Regions from separate parts of the Caldanaerobius polysaccharolyticus DSM 13641 genome, predicted to be linked through region 1. Evidence: riboswitches for the same ligand, from Rfam matches in the RefSeq annotation. Region 1 holds a riboswitch; the other holds the start of a gene.

Region 1 (7,982 bases):
GCCTAAGGATATATGTGGGTGCGTTGTGGCTTATTGAGGGGATAAGCAAGATACAGCAAGGTTGGCTTAATCCTTCAAAGATATTTATCATAAGCACATCAGACGTATCAGGAGCTACGGCCAAGGCTGGTGAGGCTGCAAATACAGTGCAGACGGTGCAGCCATTGTTAAAACAGCCTCCGGCTGTTTACAAATGGTTTATGGATACCTTTGTAGCGCCCCATGCCTTTGTATTCCAGGCTATGGTAGTGATGACAGAAGTGGCTATAGGTTTGGCGCTGATAGCAGGATTGTTTACCGTGCTGGCGTCGGCGGGATCTATATTCCTTGCGCTGAACTTTATCCTCTCTGCGATGGCAGACAAGTCGATACTGTGGTATATATTTGCGGCTATTGCCCTTATGGGTGGAGCAGGGAGAGCGTGCGGGTTGGATTACTATGTGATACCGTGGATAAAAAACTGGTGGGCCAGGACTCCCTTTGCCAGAAAGACGTATCTATACGTCAGTTAAAGCGATGGGAAAGAAGGCGTTTAGGTGAAAAAAGGCGATATCGTCGTGATGCTTTTTCTGGCGATTTTATCTGTAAGCTTGCTGGGCTTTTACAGGATGACCTCAGGCCGCCATTACGGTCATAAATACGCCGTTATAACAGTGGACGGCAAGTTTTACAAAGAGGTTTCCCTGGACGATGCTAGCTACCAGCAGGAGATCCCTATAGTTACAAGGTACGGCAAAGACGTGTTAATGGTTAAGGATGGTGGGGTAAAAGTCATTTACGCCGAATGCCCTGACAAAATATGTATTAAAGAAGGCTTTATTGATAAGCCAGGGCAAAGCATTGTGTGTTTGCCATTTCGTATAGTAATAGAGATAAAAGGTGAAAAAAATGACCAAGTCGACCAGGTCGTATATTGATCGCAAATCCATATCGACCACTCGAAGGATGGTTTTTTTAGCCATATTAGTGGCTAATTCACTGGCTTTGTACATCGTAGAGTGCATGATTCCTGTTCCTTTTATTGCCCCTGGTGCCAAATTGGGCCTTGCCAACATAGTGACGGTGATATCCCTTTATTTATTTGGCTTTTACAACACCCTTGTGGTAATAGGGGTGAGGATACTTTTGTCCGCGTTTTTTGCCGCGTCGCCCTCTTCTTTTTTTTACAGCATAGGTGGCGGCTTTTTAAGCCTTGTGGCCATGTATATTGTGAAAACCGTTGGGGGAGAGAGCGTAAGCGAGATCGGGGTGAGTATGGCAGGAGCTGTATTTCACAATATCGGCCAGATGGCTGTGGCTTCCCTGATATTGCAAAATATCAACATAATGGCTTATGTTCCCGTTTTGATGATAGCGGGTATAGGAACAGGTATTTTTGTAGGGTTGTCTGCTAAATTTATATTGGATCACTGGAAAAAATTAAAGAATCTAAATCCATACTGAACAAGGTGATTTAATGGATAAATTTTGGAGTGACTATCCCGATATACAGAAGGATCTTGAAGAAGTTAGAAGGATGATAGAGAAGTGTGTAAGCAATGGCAATAAATTGATCAGAGATGTGCTATTGGATATGATCCACGCTGGAGGAAAGATGATTCGCCCTGGCTTTGTGGTTCTGGCAGGGAGATTTGGTAAGTATGAAAGAAAAAAGCTGTGCTCATTGGCGGCTATGATTGAGATGCTTCATATGGCTACCCTTATCCACGACGATATAATAGATAACGCATTGATAAGGCGAAGTAAACCTACTATTCAGGCAGAGTATGGCAAAAATTATGCGGTGTTTATTGGCGATTTTTTATTCTGTCAATGCTTTTTGCTCCTGTCTGATAGCATTGCTGTAAAAGACATTAAAAAAGTGTCCAAAGCGGTGTCTAGAATATGTAAAGGCGAGATTGAACAATTTGAGAGCCAGTACGATGTCAACATAACGGTTACTCAGTATTTAAAGAGGATAGCTGCGAAAACAGCTGTTCTCTTTGCCTTGAGCTTTTATATAGGTGCGCACGAGAGCAATTGCGATGAACGTTTATCTAGGACGCTGGCCAGTATAGGCTACAATATAGGGATGGCCTTTCAAATAATCGACGATATCCTGGATTATACAGGTAATGAAGTGGTAGTGGGCAAGCCGTTAGGCAATGATATTCGACAAGGCATTTTTACCCTGCCTCTGATTTACGCACTGCAGAAGGGCGAGAGAGAAGAAATAACCCCTATCCTCCAAAAAAGGTCTTATGACGAATGCGAAGTAAAAAAGTTAATTGAATTTGCCCGACAAGCAGGTGGAATAGAACAAGCTCGAGAGTTGGCTAGAAGATATACTAAAAAAGCCTTTAACAAAATATCCTCTTTAAAGGAATGCCCCAGCAAACAGGTGCTGACTGAGGTAGCAGAAAAGCTTCTCCACAGAGCATATTAAAACAATAAAGAGCATCCCATTACTTAGGATGCCCTTTTTGTCATTTTGCATTATTTAAGGCTTCTGTGGCTAATTCTTTGAAAGTCTTGGACGATTCAGTAGCTCCTGTAACCGTGTCTACTTTAGACGGGTCTTGTTTATCTACTAACTGCTGTTGTAACTTTTCGTCTACTTCTTTAGGAGTTATATTGTTTTTTGCTTTCATTTTTTCAGCGTACTGTTGGTCGTTTCTTTTGAGATTGCCATTTTTATCCACCTCGTTGTAAACTACGTTGGTGATTTTGCCGCCTTTTACAGTGATCTCTATCTGCCCTTTCCAGCCGTGGCTGTCAAAAGCAGATTGCTCTGCTTTATATGTGCCGTCTTTATAGGTTCCGCTGGCGCTTTTAGTAGAACAGCCGGAAAAAATGAAGGCGGCTACTATCCCTGACAAAGCTATGGCCACAACTTTTTTCATAAAATTCTCCCCTCTGCTAAAATATGAATTTTGTGTTAACATTATTATATCACGTCGTTAAAATAATATCAACTTAAACTAGCAGCGAAATTATTACCATTGCAAGCCCTGTTATCTGATATACCTGGACGGTTTTAGCGTTAGCTCTTATTAACCTAGGTATGTCGTCGTAGAATTTGTTAGCTATATTTACGGACTGTATAACCAGTGGCAGGGTTATGAAGCCTAAAAGCCATAGGGGATTTTTACCTACGACGCTCAATACTATAAGTGATATGTATGTTGCAATGTACAGTGTTGCGTAGACCTTTACCCCTTTTTTCTTGCCTAAGCGCACCAGCCAATTGTACTTATGGCCTTTAGCATCTGCTTCGTAGTCGGGAAACTGATTTATCCACAGGATATTCGTCACTAAAAAGCCTATGGGCAATGATAGCAGCAACACGTATGTATTCAGTTGATGAGTTAAAACCAGGTACATACCCGATGTGATTAAAGGCCCGAAAGTTACCCCTACGGCTATTTCGCCAAGGCCGTTGTAACACAGCTTGAAAGGTGGTATGCTGTAAAAAGCTGATATTAGAACACCTGAAATGCCTATCCATATTACGGATGGTTCACGAAAAAGCACTATGATAAGCCCTATAGCGCACGCTGCTAGCATGGTCAAAAGTGCTATAACTTTAACCTCTTTTACGGTTAATTTGCCTTGGACAATAGTTTTTTTACCTCCGCTAAAAGGAGTTGTGTTTTCAGGCTTTATAAAACGGTCTACCCCTGATTCATAGTCCACAATTTCATTGAGGGCGTTTTTGCCTATTTCAATCAGGTATATGCCTATCACAGATACAGCGAACCACAAGAGGCTGAATCGACCTGTTTGGCCATAGGCGTATGCACCAGCTACTGCCATAGGGACTGTGGATGCTATCCATATTTTAGGATCTGCCAACTGCCAGAATCCGTTCCAGAGCCTGCGAAATTCTGATTTGCTCATAGAGATCTCCTCCCCAAGGTAAGTATATACTTTTGCGATTTTAGGGTCAAGGTTTAGATAACATTTGACATATTGTCCGTTGTGTGGTATAAAGGTGTAAAACAAAATCATCATCCGCCAGGGGAGCTTTTTGCTGAGAGTACGCCGTTAGGGCGTAGACCCTTTGAACCTGTCAGTTAATGCTGGCGTAGGGAGTGCGGAGTATTCTGCAAATACTCCCTGTGGCGAAGACAAAGGGGGTATTTTTTAATGAAGTATCTCGTAGGTGTTTTCAGCGATTTTGCCAAGATAAAAGCGATCACCATTGCGGCTCTCGTTGTGGTGTTGGTAGTGGTTTTAATCTTTTATGTAAGGGGCAAGAAAAGGAGATACGATACAAGGACCATTGTATACGGTGGCTTGAGTATAGCCATATCTTTTGTATTATCGTATGTAAGGCTATATCATATGCCTCAAGGGGGTACGATCACCCCTGCCAGCATGCTTCCTCTTTTTATCTACGCGTATGCTTTTGGACCAGCGGCGGGTATAACAGCGGGAGTGGCTTATGGCTTTTTGCAGCTGATACAGGACGCTTTTGTGGTACACTGGGCTCAACTTTTATTGGATTATCCTTTGGCATTTGGCGCGCTGGGGATAGCGGGTTTTTTTAAAAAGAATCTACCCTTGGGTATAGTAGCAGGAGGCGTAGGAAGGTTTGTATTCCATTTTATATCAGGCTTTGTGTTTTTTGCATCGTATGCTCCTAAAGGAATGAACCCGGTTTACTATTCACTGGTATACAATGCTACTGTAATAGGGCCTGAGCTGGTTATCTGTCTAGTGGTATACGCTATTCCCCAGGTAAAGAGGGCGATAAAAGTTTTGTCAAATCCCTCTGCGTTATGATATAATTTGTTATCATGTAGGCGATAATATCGTTGTATAACGGTGTTTTCGTAGCATGGTAGCACGGTTTTTAATTTTTTTATTTTTATTTAGTAGTACGGTAGAGGAGGAATGTTTTTATGGTAATACTGTTAAAATCTGATTATACCGATGAAGAGCTTAAAGGCGTATGCGATTTTTTGATTAGCAAAGGCTTGAGCTACCACATATCCAAAGGCACTGAGAGGACTATTATAGGCGTTATAGGGGATAAAAAAGTGCTGGAGGATTATCCCGTAGAGCTGTTGCCAGGTGTTGAAAAGGCTGTGCCTATAGTGGAGCCGTATAAACTGGTTAACAGGAATTTTAAACCCGAGCCTACGGTCGTGGACGTGGACGGCGTGAAAATCGGCGGTGCTGAAATCGTGCTTATAGCGGGGCCGTGTGCGGTAGAAAGCAAGGAACAGCTTATGACTGTGGCCAGAGCTGTTAGAAGTTGTGGTGCCAAGATCTTGCGAGGTGGTGTGTTTAAGCCCAGGACGTCCCCTTATTCTTTTCAAGGACTACAATGGGAAGGGCTTGAGTTAATGGTGGAAGCTAAAAAAGAGCTGGGCATAAGGATAGTCACAGAAGTGGTAAACACACAGGATGTGGAGCGGGTAGCCGAAAAGGTTGATATGCTTCAAATTGGTGCCCGCAATATGCAGAACTTCCAGCTGTTGAGAGAAGTGGGAAGAAGTAAAAAGCCTGTCCTTTTGAAGAGAGGTCTTGCGTCTACCATAGAGGAGTGGCTAAATGCCGCTGAATACATTGTGGCAGAAGGCAATCCCAATGTAGTCTTGTGCGAGAGGGGGATAAGAACCTTTGAGACGTATACCAGGAATACCCTAGACCTTAGCGCTGTACCTGTGGTTAAGTCTAAGAGCCATTTGCCTATAATCGTGGACCCCAGCCACGGCACGGGGAAGCGGGAGCTTATAAAACCTATGGCTATGGCGGCCATTGCCGCAGGTGCCGATGGCCTCATAATTGAGGTGCATCCTGAGCCTAAGCTGGCATTGTCCGATGGCCCCCAGTCTTTAAAGCCTGAGGAGTTCAAAGACCTGGTCAGCGGTGTGTCTAAAATTGCCGATGTAATGGGAAGAAGGGTTGGCCTGTGAACATAGGAATAATAGGTTTGGGGCTTATAGGCGGCTCCCTGGCAAAGGCCATAAAAGCTCGCCTATGCCATCGAATATGGGCGGTGGATGTAGACTTCAATAGCCTCAAGACGGCTTTTGACGAGGGAGTGGTGGATGAATTCTGGCTTTCACTGGGCGACATAGAGGGAGACATTGCTGCTGATGTGGTGTTTGTGTGCACTCCTGTGAGCAAGGTATATGATACGGTAAAGGCCGTGGCGCACAGGGTAAAAGCAGGTACTATAGTGACCGACGTGTGTAGCGTAAAAGGGGATATGCTTAAAAAGGTTGTAGAGGAAATTCCCCATGGGGTTTACTTTATATCGGGACATCCTATGGCCGGTATGGAAAAAGGCGGATATTTTAACGCTACTCCCGATTTGTTTAAAAATTGCGCGTACCTTTTGATGCCTTTAGCAGCTCCTTCGGACAAAGTGGATTTGCTTACATCTATAGTTTCCTCGATAGAGGCAAGACCACTGCTTATAGACCCTGATTATCATGATGTGGCAGTGGCTGTTATAAGCCATATGCCTCATGTGATATCTGCTGCCTTGTTAAATACAACAATGGATAGTGACAAAGATGGCGTATTGAGCGAGATAGCGGCGGGAAGCTTCAGGGATTTGACCAGGGTATCTTCTTCCTCTCCTGAGATGTGGAGAGACGTGTGTTTGCGCAATAAGGGCAAGATCCTGGATGCTATAAAGGCATTTGAAGGCGAACTGGAGCACTTTAAAAACATTCTGGAAGAGGAGAATGGAGAGAAATTGGGCGATTTCTTTTCGAGAGCCAAGAATTATCGGGAGAGGGTTATATCATGCAGGTAAAAGGCAAATGCAGGGGACTGTACGGTACTATTACTATCCCTGGGGATAAATCCATATCCCATAGGGCGATTATGATAGGAGCTCTTGCTGAAGGGGATACGGTTATATATAATTTTTTAAAGGGACAGGATTGTCTGTCTACTATAGCCTGTTTCAGGCAATTAGGTGTAGATATCGAAGAGCAGGGCGAAAAAATAGTGGTGCACGGCAAAGGGCTAAGGGGGCTAAAAAAACCTGAAAATACCCTTTATGTAGGCAATTCTGGAACTACTATAAGGATAATGACAGGTATTTTGGCAGGACAGCCTTTTGAGGCTGTGCTAGATGGCGACGATTCTATAAGAAAAAGGCCCATGGGCAGGGTTATAAAGCCATTGCGCCAGATGGGAGCGGTGATACAAGGTAGAAATGGGGATATGTATGCCCCTATAACCGTACGAGGTTCTTATCTTAAAGGCATTGAGTACACCATGCCTGTGGCCAGTGCTCAAGTAAAATCATCTATACTAATGGCATCCCTGTACGCTGAAGGAGAAACCGTAATCTATGAGCCTGTAAAGTCCAGGGACCACACGGAGACAATGCTTTCAGCTTTTGGGGCGGATGTTAAGGTTTCAGGCAACCGTATTGTGTCACGACCTGTAGAACGATTAAAAGCCCAGACTGTGTATGTGGTAGGTGACATCTCTTCAGCGGCATATTTTATTGTAGGTGCTCTTGTAGTACCTGATTCCGACGTGTTGATAAAGGACGTGGGGGTAAATCCCACTAGGACGGGAATAATTGATGCTCTGGTTAGCATGGGAGCGGATATCCGGTTGATAAATAGGAGAACGGTGAACAATGAGCCTGTAGCCGACATACGGGTGAGGGCCAGTCAGCTTCATGGTACTATAATATCAGGGGATATAGTACCGAGGATGATAGATGAGATACCTGTTTTTTGCATTGCCGCATCTGTAGCCCAAGGGGTTACTACCATAAAGGACGCTTCAGAGCTTAAGGTTAAAGAAAGCAACAGGATTTATGGGATGGCTCATAATTTACGGTTGCTAGGCGTGGATGTGGAAGAAACCGATGACGGAATGGTTATATACGGTAAACCTAAAGGAGGCCTTAAAGCTTCGACATTTAAAAGCTTTGGAGACCACCGCATTGCCATGTCCATGGCAATAGCTGCTTTGATTACAAGAGGGGAATCGACAATAGAGGGTTTTGATTGCGT
Region 2 (7,982 bases), on a different contig from region 1:
GCCCGCTTTAAAAACAACCTGGTTGTCAGAATAAACCTTACAAAGTTTTTATCATCCAGATGGTAAAATCCTTTCAAATTTACACCTGCAGGTCTTAACCGCGGTAAACATATAGATACTTCTACATCCGGGTATTGATTCATGAGGTATTCGCCATGTAGTAACGTCATAAACATATCCTTTACAGGGACATCTAAGCCCAAAAGCGCACCTATGCTAACCTGTCTGACTCCTGCCATTATAGCCCTTTCAGGGGCATTTATCCTGAAACTATAGTCCTTTTTTTGCCCTCGCAGGTGAAGCTTTTCGTATAGTCCCCTATTATACGTCTCCTGAAATATCGTTATACCTGTTAAGCCCCTTTTGACTAGTTCCCTGTACTCTTCATACGTCATGGCGTATACTTCTGCTATGACTTCTGAAAACATGTTGCAAGCCAGTTCTACGGCTTTTCCTATATAATCTACTGAAGACTTTTCTCTATCCTCTCCTGTCAATATAATTATGCTGTCAAACCCTTTTTCTTTTATAGCTCTAAGCTCCGCCTCAATCTGCTCATAGTCCAACCTCTGCCTTTTTACACCTCTTTTTAATGAAGAATAACCGCAGTACACACATCCACCATTACAATAATTGGATATATAGAGAGGTGTATACAGGAGAATGCTCTTGCCAAAATACATATCAGTCAGCTCTTTGGCCTTTTTCGCCATGAGCTCCAATACTTCATCATCGTCAAAGAGCATAAGCTTTAATGCATCTTCTCTGCTGATATGGTCTTTCAGCAATATATTTATCACTTCATCTTTTGTCAAGCTATGCTCTATCACGTTTTGGTATATGCCTTCAGCCTCTTCAATAGTTTCTTCAATCATCTCCAACACCCCTTAAAAACCCTGTGAGGGGCGACGAAGCTTCCGCATACTCTCTTTCCTGCAAAATGCCTATTTCATAGGCAATTCTTCCCCCTTCCACAGCCTTAGAAAAAGCAACCGCCATCCTTACCGGGTCCTTAGCTGTGGCAATAGCTGTATTTATTAAGACAGCATCAGCGCCTAACTCCATTGCATGGGCAGCGTGAGATGGCCTTCCAATACCCGCATCTATTATAACAGGCACATTTATTTCATTTATTATAGCCTTTAGCAATGTCTCACATCCAATACCCTTGTTTGTGCCAATGGGTGAAGCTAAAGGCATAACCGCAGAAACGCCTATCTTCTCTAACTTTTTTGCCACCACTAGATCAGGGGATATATACGGGAATACTTTAAAACCCTTTTCTACCAGTATATCTGCTGCTTTCAACGTCTCCATATTATCAGGCATCAAGTACTTAGAATCGGTTTCTATCTCAATTTTAATCCAATCAGATCCCGTAAGTTCACTGCCTATTTCAGCAATCTTGACTGCTTCCTTGTGATTCCTGGCTCCCGATGTATTGACCATTATAACACAGTCTTTGGGTATATAATCCAACACATTTTCGCCTTTTTGATCAGGATTTATTTTTCTCACTGCTACTGTAAGAACATCCACACCCGTCTTTTCCACAATAGGTGAAATGAGAGCATAAGAAGGCAATTTTCCCGTTCCTATAAACAACCTGGACTTCAATGTCCGATCGCCCACTTTAAAACTCATATAAAGCCCCTCCCCCCATAATGGCAACCACATCAACCCTGTCGTTGTCCTTCAATTGATAACAACTCCATTGATCTTTTTTTATTACTTCATCATTGACCAAAACCGCCACAGCGTGGATATTGTATCCCTGTTTTTTTAAAAGTTCTTCAAGGGTACCACAAAAATCAACACGTTGATCATTTAAAAAAATCAATTTTTCCACCTCTTCCTAAATTAAAAAAGCGCTGCCATCAGCCAGCGCTTTTTTAGATATCAACTTTACCTTACGAAATCAAATACTCGAATCCTGCAATATCCCTACGCCGGCATTATCCGTCTCAGGTTCAAAGGGTCAAGGCAGGGATTTAATGCCTACTCTCAGCCAAGTTTTTCCCCTTAGCTCCCCTTTTGCATTGATATTTAATTCTATACTTATTTTAACACAATATATCTTAGCTATCAAGGAAACCTTTTATTGGTTGTGCGTCCGTTATATGGTTTAGTCCTGTCATTCAATATGTCCCCAATAATCCGTTTTTCTTTACATACTTACTACAAATATTAAAAACCGCAATACCTGTTACAAGCCAAATCGAGCTTACAAATACAAGCACTATCCAACTATCAAAGGGCACTGTCAAGCTACTTGCAAATCTTCTAGCAATATCATTTCCTAACGTTAACGGTATGATCCAATTAAATTTTAAAAATGAGGTCTTCGTCAGGGTGTCAGTTATAAATAACAATACGATTTGAATTATCTCAGTTATTTTACTGATTTTCTTTACTATGAAAGAAATTCCGCCGAGAATTAGTCCCATTCCATACATGCCTAATAAAGTTATAAATAGCGATAGAATGACGCCCGGATTTATTATTATATTTATCCCAAATATAATTCTTGAAAGAGTAATTATAATACCTGCAACAACGCTGCTGACAAGTATGCTACTAATAATACTGCCTGCTAATAAAAGAGAATACGGAGCTATAGACATAAATTTTTGTTCTAACGTGCCTTTGACAGCTTCCTTCTCAATTTCACTGCTTACTTCATTTATAGCTATTATTGAATAACTCCAAAAAATATACCCTATAAGTAAAAGCGTTTTTGAACCTTCCGCATTTTTATAATAACTACCGAGTAGAGTTCCTGTATTCATGAAAATTAAGCTACAATATAAGACAACCAATAATAGAATGCTGCTAATAAATCCCACATTATATGAAAAGCTTTCTTTTAAGCTACGCTTTATTTCTGCAAACAAAATATGTAAATATACCATTATCCTATTTCTCTCCTCTCTAAAACCTACCTTGAATTGCCTTCTTTTATTAATAGCTCTTTATACTTGTTTTCAATATCCTCAGGGGAAATACCTTGATTTAAGAATTCATCGACAATATTTCCATTATCAATTATTACGATTTTATCTACGACTTTGCTTATAAAATCTACATCATGAGAGCTTATTAAAAAAGTTGTTTTCAAATTATCCCTGAAGTATTTAATGCCATTTATCAGTAAATTTCTGGATTCTATATCGAGGCCGTTAGAAGGTTCGTCTAAGATCAACAATTCCGGTTCATGCAGTAAAGCTGCAGTAATAGCTACCCTTTGCTTTTGTCCTGTCGACAATATTTTTATTTTACAATTTAAAAAGTCCCTAGTTTTTAACACGTTAGCATATTTTTCTATATTCTTCTCAATTTCATAGTTCTTTTTGCCCTTTATGCTGGCAAAATAATAATAATTGTCCTTAACGGATAAAGTCCAATATAGATTTCTTGTTCCTTCTAATACAACACCTAATTTACCCATTATCTTACGTCTAGTTTTTTCATTTAATTTAATATCATTAATTATTATCTCTCCTGAATCAGGATTTACCAATCCGCTAATCGCCTTAATTAGCGTCGTCTTACCCGCTCCGTTAGGTCCTAATAAACCCACTATTTCATTTTTTTCAACATTCATGTTTATTCTATTTAATGCGACTACTTTTTTTGACTTATATTCCTTGTACAGATTATTAACTTTTAGCATACGCTACATCCTTCCAACCTTTTTGATTGTTATATTTTGCAAAACATATTTTACTTTTACTACATTATATAATGCATACCGTGTCAATGTATATCAAAAAATGTGTACTTTTATAATTCATCGTTACCACGACCTTTATCCCTCACTTCTATAAGCAAACCAGGATTATCCGTTATAATACCATCAACACCTATTTCGATCATTTTCCGCATATCTTCTTTTTTATCCACAGTCCATGGAAATAATTTGATATCATATTTTTTACAGCTACTTACCAATTCCTGTGTTATATTAAAGTAATATGGATGAAGCGAATAAACGCCCATTCTGCGAGCTATATACCATGGTTTTGTCAAGGCGTATTCATACAACAGACCTACTTTCAGTTCACAGTCAAACCTTTTTATACCTCTGATACTATTATAGTTAAAAGATGACAATATAACCCTTTCGGCAATATCATATTTTCTTACAGTCTCAACCAGCTTTTTTTCTATGCCGGGATAATTTACGACTCCACTTTTTACTTCTATATTCAGCAATATATTTTTATTATCAATAAGCTCTAAAACCTCCTCCAGTGTTGGTATTTTTTCACCTGCAAATTTTGGGCTAAATTTAATTCCCGCGTCAAGCTCTTTTAGCTCTTTCAAAGTATAGTCCCTTACATACCCGGTGCCGTCAGTGGTTCTATCCACTCGTTCATCGTGAATGACTACAAGATGATCGTCCTTACTCATATGCACATCCAGCTCAATACCATCAGCTCCTACATCCATCGCCTTTTGAAATGATGCCATCGTATTTTCAGGGGCATTGACAGAATCCCCTCTATGGGCAATAACTAACGGCTTTATGTTATCACCTTCCCTTTACTATAAGATATAAATAGTTCACGAGAAACCTTTGTAACTTTAATAATCTCGTCCATTTCTATTATCACTCTCCAAACAATATCGCGAATATTTACATAAGGTGTGTCAAAGCATGTCGCAAAGCAAAAACATGATAAAAATTACATCGGTTCTACTCGACAGGAAGTGGCAAAAACGAGATATGCATATTCGTTACGAATTAACAATTGGTGCTATTAAAGCCTGTAGCGAACTTTAACCGCATTGGACTACGGATATATCGTACACACATAAATGCATTAAAATTTTTGATTTTGTTTTAATCTTACATAGTAAAAAATTGTTATAAAAGCAACAAAAATTGTCAACCCAATTAAATAGTATACTTGATTATTTAGACCATCCTTGCTAGCAACAGAGGGACGACCTGTTGTCATTCCTGTATCATTCAAACCGGCTTTAAGAATAGGGCCAATAGCCAAAATTATCTCGTCCTTTGTATATATCTTTTTGTCCTTAAGACCATAAAGCTCACTTTTACCTTCGCCGTGAATAATGGGAACAAAATATTCTCTGTTATTTGCATCAAGATAAAGAAAATCGGAATGTAGCGAAGGTATTCTTAAATGGATAAATTTTTCTGCCTCTTTCAAATTATTGTTATCAAAATACGAAGTTATACCATCAGGGTTGCTGACAAAATCAATGGAAGCGGGCGAAAGATAACCGCCGATTTCGCCAACTTCCCACCTGTTATTCAAAAATGCTAAGGTAACTGACGCCACTTCCTTGCCGTTAAATTTTACAGGCACTTCCCACTCATAAGGTGCATTTAACAGAGCATTAGAAATATTTTTCTTCTCAATTAAGTTCTGGACAACCTCTTTATTAGCAATAAACACTTTATATGCTTTTCCGTATATCAATTCGTCAGGTTTACTTACATCCATTAACTCTTTGCGTCCCAGTTCACCTTTTTTATCGACTAAAAATTTTTTAGGACTTAACTGGCTATCGCCAATTGCACGTTCTACCTGACCTTTTTCTTTCGCCAGATCTAACGTCTGTTGTTGAATCAAGGTATTTATTGGAGTCACTGCAAAAACCGAAAAAGTCGGCATTAATGTCAATATAGTAATCACAAAAATAGTAAGAATCTTTTTCACGAAAGCTCACCCCCTCCCCTCTCTCTTACTCATATTATTACCAAAACGAAGAATCTGTCCAATACCAGCTATGCACTTAATTCACCTTTAGTTTTAATTTTCGCATAGAGATATTTCAAAAAATTATAAGTCTCAATAATTAAAATGGAAATTGTATTTTAAAATATAATTCATTGCTAAATATATTATCGAAAACGGCAATACAATACCTAAAATTATATACAACCCCATTTTACACATTTTATATAATTTTGTAAATATATTAAAAATGCTGCTTTTATCCCATTCTCTAAATGAGATGGATTTTTCGCAGCATTCAACTCTAATCTAAGTTTCCTTCATCTCCCTATAAAGGGGGTCTGCCACTACCAGAATATCTATAAACCTCGTCTTTTCCATGATGCGCCGTACAATAGAACCCCTTAAAATCTCGTCAATCCTCCTCCTCGCTGAGGGGCCCAATACAATTTGCGTTATAGCCTGATCTTTAGCGTAATTTATTATAGTCTCTATAGGATCCGAAGACATTACCATTTTAAATTCCGCATTAAGTTCATCGCAAAGCTGTTTTACCGCATCCAATTTTTTTAATTTCTCGGCATCTCTCAATTCCCCTTCTCTATATACGTGTAGCACGTAAAGCTTAGCTTTTAACATCTTAGCTATTCTCCAGCCTCTTCTTATCAAATACTCAGAATTATACCTTAAATTTATGCAAACCAGAATTCTTTCCTGAGCACCAGTCAACCCTTCCACGTTTTTTCTATTCCTGTACTCTAAAAGGCGCTCGTCTACTTCATTAGCCACTTCTCTAAGAGCCAGTTCTCTTAACGCTGTTAAATTGCCTTCTCTGAAAAAGTTGTTTAAAGCCATCTCTATTTTATCGCTGCTATACACCTTACCTTGCTTTATTCTCTCTCTTAGCGCTTGAGGGGAAATATCAACTACTTCAATTTCATCGGCGTATTCAAATATATAATCCGGAATCGTCTGTCCGACTTTTATGCCAGTCATCCTGTTTACATAATCGTTAAGGCTTTCCAGGTGTTGAATGTTGACAGCAGTCATGACGCTTATTCCATTTTCAATCAGGTCCAATACATCTTCGTAGCGCTTTTTATTTTTTGATCCAGGGGCGTTCCTATGGGCCAATTCATCCACCACGACTAATTGGGGTTTTCTTTTAATTATACCTTCGAGATCCATTTCCTCAAGCTCTATACCATTATATAGTATCCTCTTTAATGGCAATTTTTCCAAATCTCCTATTTGCTCCTCTGTTTCTTTTCTTCCATAGGTCTCTACAAAACCTATAACCACGTCTATACCCTGCCTTTTTAGTTCATTAGCGTCTCTTAACATCTTGTATGTTTTGCCTACTCCAGGAGCAGCTCCGATGTAAATCTTCAGTCTCCCTTTATTCGCCCTCTGTACCTCTTTTAAAAAATAATCCGAAGCCCTATTTTCCAACTCTAATCCACCTCAGCGGCGCACTAAATTGTACAAGGCCAAATTCAATTTCAACACATTAACCCTAGGTTGTCCAAAAATGCCCAAAACGCTTTTTTCAATGTTTTTATCAATCAATTCCTTTACCTTGTTATAATCAAGGCCATTGGCTTGCGCTACTCTTCTTGCTTGAATATAAGCTGCATCAACTGATATATCAGGATCCAGGCCCGACGCCGAAGCTGTAATTAAATCCACAGGGATATCTAATTTTTTTATACCTGGATTTTCTTTTATTACCTCCTCTATGTTTTTTTTCAGTTTAGCTTCCAGAGCCGGGTTGCTCAAGGCCAAATTGCTTCCACCCGATTTTAAAGGATTATAGTCTACATATGAGGGCCTTCCATGAAACCAACGGCTGCCCGTAAATTTCTGTCCGATAAGCTCTGAACCGACTGGCACACCGTTCAAATATATTATACTCCCATTAGCCTGATACGGGAAAATAGAACCGGCAACTAGTGCCATCAGCATCGGATAAACAATTCCCAGTAAAAAAATCAACACGACGCTCAATTTTACCGATCTCCACACGTTATTCCACATATTTACATCCTCCGCATTATAATAGTGATATTATCATATCTATTAATTTTATCCCAATAAAAGGCGTAATAATACCTCCAAGCCCGTATAATAGAATGTTTCTAAAGAGAAGTGCTTCTGCCCCCATAGGCCTGTATTTTACTCCCTTCATAGCCAGCGGTATGAGGGCGGGAATAATAACCGCGTTAAAAATAAGAGCAGATAGTATAGCCCTTTGTGGCGATGATAAACCCA

Evidence for each region. Region 1 has a riboswitch for thiamine pyrophosphate ahead of thiT (energy-coupled thiamine transporter ThiT). Riboswitches for the same ligand answer to the same signal wherever they lie in the genome.
Region 2: it holds a riboswitch for thiamine pyrophosphate, as region 1 does, so the genes downstream of both, thiS (sulfur carrier protein ThiS) here and thiT (energy-coupled thiamine transporter ThiT) in region 1, are expected to answer to the same signal.

The regions. Positions count from the first base shown of each region.
Region 1 covers NZ_KE386494.1:583,656-591,637, reverse strand. Annotated here, with positions in the region: gene CALPO_RS0103820 (FAD-dependent oxidoreductase) at 1-512, shown strand, start outside; gene CALPO_RS0103815 (NusG domain II-containing protein) at 537-917, shown strand; gene CALPO_RS0103810 (Gx transporter family protein) at 889-1,443, shown strand; gene CALPO_RS0103805 (polyprenyl synthetase family protein) at 1,457-2,425, shown strand; gene CALPO_RS0103800 (FMN-binding protein) at 2,466-2,882, opposite strand; gene CALPO_RS0103795 (prenyltransferase) at 2,956-3,879, opposite strand; TPP riboswitch at 3,989-4,091, shown strand; gene thiT (energy-coupled thiamine transporter ThiT) at 4,129-4,767, shown strand; gene aroF (3-deoxy-7-phosphoheptulonate synthase) at 4,887-5,906, shown strand; gene CALPO_RS0103780 (prephenate dehydrogenase) at 5,903-6,757, shown strand; gene aroA (3-phosphoshikimate 1-carboxyvinyltransferase) at 6,748-7,982, shown strand, end outside.
Region 2 covers NZ_KE386495.1:947,992-955,973, reverse strand. Annotated here, with positions in the region: gene thiH (2-iminoacetate synthase ThiH) at 1-875, opposite strand, end outside; gene CALPO_RS0111180 (thiazole synthase) at 868-1,644, opposite strand; gene thiS (sulfur carrier protein ThiS) at 1,634-1,840, opposite strand; TPP riboswitch at 1,924-2,043, opposite strand; gene CALPO_RS0111170 (ABC transporter permease) at 2,139-2,912, opposite strand; gene CALPO_RS0111165 (ABC transporter ATP-binding protein) at 2,939-3,673, opposite strand; gene CALPO_RS0111160 (glycerophosphodiester phosphodiesterase) at 3,784-4,515, opposite strand; gene CALPO_RS0111150 (hypothetical protein) at 4,827-5,693, opposite strand; gene kdpDN (KdpD-like non-kinase potassium sensor) at 6,021-7,163, opposite strand; gene kdpC (potassium-transporting ATPase subunit KdpC) at 7,176-7,748, opposite strand; partial or broken gene kdpB (potassium-transporting ATPase subunit KdpB) at 7,765-7,982, opposite strand, start outside.